One region of the Mesorhizobium sp. Arg314 genome, then DNA from elsewhere that is predicted to be linked to it. Evidence: predicted binding sites of a transcription regulator. Region 1 holds the regulator's gene; the other holds the start of a gene.

Region 1 (3,410 bases):
GCGCGCCGCGCTGGGTGGTGATCCGCTCGGTCGCCTATCGCGCCGCAATGTCAGGCATCGTCACCGGCATCCTTTTGGCGATCGCCCGCATCTCCGGCGAGACGGCGCCGCTTCTCTTCACCGCGCTCAACAACCAGTTCTGGTCGAGCAATCTCAATGCCCCGATGGCCAGCCTGCCGGTGACCATCTTCCAGTTCGCTCTCAGCCCCTATGAAGAATGGCAGCAACTGGCCTGGACGGGCGCACTCATAATCACACTGACGGTTCTCGGGCTGAGCATCATCGCCCGCAGCCTAACCGGACGCAGAGAGGACAGATGAAACCGATGTTGTCCACCGACCTGAACGTAGCCGACACGACCGTCGAGAAGGCCAAGATCGAGGTCAAGAACCTCAACTTCTACTATGGCCAGTCGAAGGCGCTGAAGGACATCAACCTGTCCCTGCCCGAGCGCAGCGTGACCGCTTTCATCGGGCCGTCGGGCTGCGGGAAGTCGACGCTGCTGCGCGTGCTCAACCGCATCTACGAGCTCTATCCGAAGCAGAGCGCGGAAGGGCAGGTGATGCTAGACGGCAAGAACATCCTCGACCGCTCGCAGGACCTCAACCTGCTGCGCACCAAGATCGGCATGGTGTTCCAGAAGCCGACGCCGTTCCCGATGTCGATCTACGAAAACATCGCCTTCGGCGTCAGGCTCTATGAGAAGATCAGCAAGGCCGAGATGGACAGCCGCGTCGAGCAGGCGCTGAAGCGCGCCGCGCTCTGGACCGAGGTCAAGGACAAGCTCAACGCCAGCGGCCTGAGCCTTTCCGGCGGCCAGCAGCAGCGCCTGTGCATCGCCCGCACCGTGGCGGTGAAGCCGGAAGTCATCCTGCTCGACGAACCGGCCTCGGCGCTCGATCCGCTGTCTACCGCCAAGATCGAGGAACTGATCGACGAGTTGCAGGTCGACTACACGATCGTCATCGTCACCCACAACATGCAGCAGGCGGCGCGCGTGTCGCGGCAGACGGCGTTCATGTATCTCGGCGAGCTGGTGGAGTTCGACCGGACCGAGAAGATCTTCACCTCGCCGCGCGAGAAGCGCACGCAGGACTATATCACCGGCCGCTTCGGCTGAGTTCATCGAGGACATCAATATGGCCGAACATACCGTCGCCTCCTTCGACGAGGATTTGAGGCAGATCAGCCGGCTTATAAACGACATGGGCGATCTCGCCGGCTCCATGGTCGGCGCTTCGACCAGGGCACTGCTCGAGACCGACAATGCGCTGGCACAGCGCGTCGTCTCCGACGACGCCATCATGGACGCGCGTCAGCGCGAGCTTGACGACCGCGCCATCACACTGATCGCCAAGCGGCAGCCGATGGCGGACGATCTTCGCCACGTGGTCGGCTCGATCCGCATGGCGGGCGACCTCGAACGCATCGGCGACCTTGCCAAGAACATCGCCAAGCGCGTCGGTTCGGTAGGCGTCAGCGCGGCGCCGCGCGACCTCACGCATTCGATCGATTCCATGGCGCAGCTGGTGCTGATCCAGGTCCAGGCCGTGATCCAGGAATATACGGTGGGCGATGCCACGGCGCTGGCCAAGCTTCGCAACGACGACGAGCGCATCGACGTCAAATACACCTCCGTCTTCCGCGAGCTCCTGACCTATATGATGGAGGACCCGCGCAACATCACCGCTTGCACGCATCTTCTGTTCTGCGCCAAGAATCTCGAACGCATCGGCGACCATGTGACCAACATCGCCGAGAACGCTTACTATGTGCTGACCGGCATGCAATTGCCCGCGAATCGCCCGAAGCAGGACGAGACGGCAATGTCGGCGCCGGCGGCCTGACAAGGGTAACCTGCAATGATCGCGCCACGCATCATGGTGGTGGAGGACGAGGAGCCGCTGGGGGTGCTGCTCCGCTACAATCTCGAATCCGAGGGTTACCAGGTCGAAGTGGTGACCCGCGGCGACGAGGCCGAAATCCGCCTTCAGGAAAACGTTCCCGACCTGCTCGTGCTCGACTGGATGGTGCCGGCCGTTTCCGGCATCGAGCTTTGCCGGCGCCTCAGGATGCGGCCCGAGACCGAGCGGCTGCCGATCATCATGCTGACGGCGCGCGGCGAGGAAAGCGACCGCGTGCGCGGCCTCTCGACCGGCGCCGACGACTATCTGGTCAAGCCGTTCTCGACGCCGGAGTTCATGGCCCGCGTCAAGGCGCTGCTACGCCGCGCCAAGCCGGAGGTGCTGTCCAGCGTGCTCAAGGTCGGCGACATCGTGCTCGACCGCGAATCGCATCGCGTCTACCGCAAGAAGAGCGAGATCAGGCTCGGCCCGACCGAGTTCCGGCTGCTCGAATTCATGATGCGGCATCCCGGCCGGGTATTCTCGCGCAGCCAGCTGCTCGACAATGTCTGGGGCGAGACGATCTATATCGACGAGCGCACGGTCGACGTGCATGTCGGACGCCTGCGCAAGGCCGTCAACAACGGCCGCATGCCGGACGTCATCCGCACCATCCGCGGGGCGGGCTACGCGATCAGGGAAGATTAGGGATATGCCGATATTCAGGTGAGGCCGGCCTGCGAATGGTGGCTTCCTGCGCTTCCGGTACTCACGTACTTAAGTACGCTCCGTTCCGGCCTTCGCCGGCCGAAGCCCTCACAAGTGTCTCCGTCTATGAAGGCTACGGCCGGCGTAGGCCGGTTCTCGGAATCCACCATTCTCGACTCGGCCTGACCTGAATCTCAGCATATCCCGGCGCTTGAGCCTGCAGTTCATGCGACGTGCTTGCCCGCTCTCGCCTGGCCCCCGGGCGCGAAAATCTCCTGGTCGACGAAGGTCAGCGCGCGCATGGCGCAGCCTTCGCGGATGAGCGGCAATTCGTTCGGTTCGGTGTCGAAGGAGATTGATGTCGAATGCTGGCCGCCGGCGGTCTGGGCGATCGCTTCTCTCAGCGCCGGCTCGATCAGGTCGAAAGCGGCGGCGCTGACGCCGACCATGGCGACCGGCGCCGGATCGATCAGCGCGAACAGGTTGCCGAGGCCGAATCCCAGCGCCTCGCCGGCGCGGCGGTAGGCTTCGCGCTCCGGGCCGTCCTTTTCGCGCGCCTTCGCGGCAAGGGCGCGCATGTCGGCGTCGCCGACATCGACCGGCGAGGCGTCCTCGCTTATCTTCATGGCGCTGCGCCAGATCGCATAATTGCCGGCATAGGCCTCGACGCAGCCGCGGCGGCCGCATCGGCAAAGCGCGCCGCCCGGACGATGGATCATGTGGCCAAACTCGCCGCCCGAGGAATGCGTGCCGGTGAACAGTGTGCCCTTCAACACAAGGCCCATCCCGATGCCGTGCGAGAGCAGGATGGCGATGAAATCGTCACGATAGCGCTCGGGATCGCGCCATTGCAGCGCC
Region 2 (3,410 bases), on a different contig from region 1:
AGGCGGACGACGACCGTTGTGGCCTTGTCCGGCGACGAGGCCTCTCCCACGTTGAAGCACGAGAACGGGAGAAATTCCGCGGCATCCCCGACAAAGGCCAGGCTCGCGGTATCCGGCTCGGCTGTCAGCAGGGCGTTCGTATGAAGATGGAGGTAGCTGCGCACGTCGTCAGTCGCGATCGACCGGCTCAACCAAGAGGGGCAGTCGCCGTCGACAAGGGTCAAGGCAATCGCCGCCATCGTACCGTTAAGCGGGTGGGGAGATCCTATCGGCTGACGGAGTGACACTGATGTCCCTGGGCGAGAAAGAGCCGTCAGAAGCTGCCGAAATGCCAGTTGAGCGTCATGGATGGGGTCTTCGAATTGTCGTGCCAAGGATCGCATGGTCATTCGGGCTCAGCCCCCCTGTCCGTACATGAAGAAATCGACCTTGCTGGAATAAGTCTCACGTTTGACCCGGTTTTCCGCTTCCCGAATGCCTTCATCGAGGGCGTCCACGATTGACGTGACAGTCGAGCCCTCGTTCGCTGGTTCCCTCTGCATCAGCGCATCGAGCAGCGCCGCTAACGCTGCATGCCGTTTGCTTCTTCCCAGCACATAGGCGACGCCGATTTCCCCGCTCTCGATCTGCACCGTGCATCTCGTGATCGTTGCCTCGCCGACATTGAACGGTGCATGCCCTTTCGCAATCCGGCCCCTGAGCATGATCATTCCCACTTCAGGACGACGAATCCATTCGAAATTGGGAGGGGGGATCGTTGCCCAATGACGTTCGACTTCGGCGAGCGGCGCTTTGGCGAACGTCGTCATCCATGCTTCGCGGCTGCGGTTCATTGATGCCTCCAATCGTGATTATCCGTGACAGGCATGCGCTTCAGAGTTTCCGCCTGCCGCGAAGCCAAACCGAACGGACGATCGGACCGTCGATGTCCGCGACCCGTACGAGATCGGCGCGTTTGCCGATTGTGATTTCGCCTCGGTCGGAAAAACCAAAGGTTCTCGCTGGATTGAGAGTCCCCATGGCGACCGCTTCGGGAAGCGATGGTCCGTTGGGTATTGTTGGAAGATACCAAATCGCTCGCAGAAGGCTCGCCGGGATAAAGTCGCTCGGCGAGTTCGCGCACGGAAACATTGCCAATGTGCGATCGTCCCGCGACGATGTTCGGGCCGCCTACGATGGCTGTCATACCCGCGGCCCGTGCCGCCCGCGCAGCTTCCAGGGAAATGGGAAACTCTGCAATGTTTGACCCAGCCACGACGGCTTCCTCTATGTGGGCCGCGGTCGTGTCGTCGTGACTTGCACAAGCGATCTTGCGCTCCCGGCACATTTCAAGAAGCCGCGTCCTGTTGAATTGGTTGCGATCTGAAGACGAATTCTTGGCCGTGATCATGTTTTCGATCTCGGCTGCGCTTCGGCCCTTATAGGTGTGAATGCGGCGGAACCGTTCGAGATTGCGGTGTGGCCCGTCATCCATGATCGTCACAAAGCGAACATCCGGGCGATCAAGGTATTGCGGAACGGTGTCGATGAGGCTCGGATCCTCCGCGTCACATCGGAGGTGGAGGAAATGGTCGGCCCTCAGCGCCTGATGCGCTCGTGCTTGCTGAATTCCTTCAAGCATGGCCGGCAAGAGTCGCTCCCGTTCCGGGCTCGCGCCCGTGCCCGCGCCCACGGTCAGGGAGTCGAAGACGGTCGTCGTGCCGGCGGAAATGATCTGAGCATCATAGGCGATTGCCGAACTCGTCGGATTCCACATCATCCCCGGCCGGGGCAGGACGTGCTTTTCCAGATGGTCAGTGTGAACATCCAAAATTCCGGGGATCAGGAAGTCAGCGCCGAGATCCGCCGCGTTGGCGGCCGCCGTCGTGCCATGGCAGATGTCAGCAATCAAGCCGTTCTTAATCCTGACGGTTCCGCTAAAGCATTCCGAACTCGTGACTATCCTGGCGTTTGCCAATATTGTTTCAGAATGTCCGCTTTCATTTAGGCAACCCAGGCCAGGCGAAGCCTCAATAACTGTCACGGGATGGAACCCTGCTCTCTTCATCAACTGAAGCGGCTTTAACAGCGACGACGCCCCGCCAGGAGACGAAGTGATGACAATGCGTGGACACCTATCCAACTTGTACCTACAACGTAACACCCGGATCGGACCTCATACGCTATGAGGCGTGTATCGAATAGCGGAAGTCGACCGATGGAACCGTCATATCGCCCCAGTTTGTCGGAACGACGCGGAGCCACCACACTCTGGCGGATGGTCGCGCGCGCGCTCGAATCTGAAATCCAAGAGGGCAAATGGCCGCCGAGTGCACGACTGCCGAGCGAGTTCGAGCTTGCAACTCGTTTCGACGTGCACAGAAACACGGTTCGCCGCGCCCTGTCGGTCCTCCGTGAGCGCAACATCGTCAGGGTTGAACAAGGCAAAGGCGCCTTCGTCAAGGAACGCCTAATCGTATATCCCGTTGGGGCAACATCGCGGTTGACTGCGACACTCGAGAGTATGCATCGTGTCGGAGAGCGACGATATGTCGGTTCGGATCGTGTACGCCTGGATAAGGACCTTGCCAGAAATCTACGTTTGACGCTTCATCACTTCGCCCAACGAATTGACACCGTTACCGTCGTGGACGACGCAATAATAGACGCGACCTCAAGCTACTTTCCTCTCCCGCGTTTTGAGGGAATAGAAGATTTTGTCCGGGAGAGCGGCAGTTTCACCGCCGGCTGGAAGCAATATGGCGTCGCGCATTACCGGCGGCTCGAAACCAGGATTACCTCCGCCGCCCTCTCAAGCGCTGATGCAAAGCTTTTTGGCAGACCCCGCGGTCAACCGGTCACAATCTTCACGAATATCAATGTCGACATGGATGGTCAGCCGATTGTCTGGTCGAGAATGCGATTATTGCCGCAATTCATGGAACTGGCCGTCAAATTCGAATAACTTCATTTTGAACACCACCGCATCAACGGAAAAGGTTGAGAAGTAGGTTGCGTCGTCAACTGTTTCGGCCACCAAACGGCCCGGCACGACAACGGTCGCGGGAACGTGCGTCATGACGAGGCCGTAACGTGCATGAGGCTTCGAGGCCCTCTTCATGCCTGAACAGTGAGCCTGAGGCTCAGTCAGGCTCGCGGTAGCGAATGAAGCGAGCAGTCGTTTCGGACGTTGGCCGGACCGTGACGCGCCGCTGATTCCCGCAAGCGACCCGTCCGTCGACACATATCAGCGGTATACCGAAACGTTGTCGGCGAGAGTCAGGTACAAGTGGCTCACTTGATCCTAACTTGTCAGATCGTCTTCATTCGGGCCGCCTAGTACGGCTTGTGCAAAAACGTGCCGCTTTCTGGCGCCTCTTCCGAACTCGAAGCACAGCGAATCTGCCGGGGCGAAGCTTCAACGCCGCTCG

What was found. The regulator PhoB, encoded in region 1, activates phosphate uptake and scavenging genes when phosphate is short. The targets are predictions, from matches to a motif close to TGTCATNNANCTGTCAT.
Region 2: a site for PhoB is predicted at 2,086-2,102, ahead of ACWGS9_RS33055 (alpha-D-ribose 1-methylphosphonate 5-triphosphate diphosphatase). Genes of this name have one in related genera too.

What each region holds. Positions count from the first base shown of each region.
Region 1 covers NZ_JBSKBP010000013.1:61,748-65,157, forward strand. Annotated here, with positions in the region: gene pstA (phosphate ABC transporter permease PstA) at 1-320, shown strand, start outside; gene pstB (phosphate ABC transporter ATP-binding protein PstB) at 317-1,120, shown strand; gene phoU (phosphate signaling complex protein PhoU) at 1,140-1,847, shown strand; gene phoB (phosphate regulon transcriptional regulator PhoB) at 1,863-2,552, shown strand; gene ACWGS9_RS16085 (ROK family protein) at 2,777-3,410, opposite strand, start outside.
Region 2 covers NZ_JBSKBP010000086.1:6,899-10,308, forward strand. Annotated here, with positions in the region: gene phnH (phosphonate C-P lyase system protein PhnH) at 1-389, opposite strand, end outside; gene phnG (phosphonate C-P lyase system protein PhnG) at 396-833, opposite strand; gene ACWGS9_RS33055 (alpha-D-ribose 1-methylphosphonate 5-triphosphate diphosphatase) at 830-2,047, opposite strand; gene phnF (phosphonate metabolism transcriptional regulator PhnF) at 2,198-2,944, shown strand.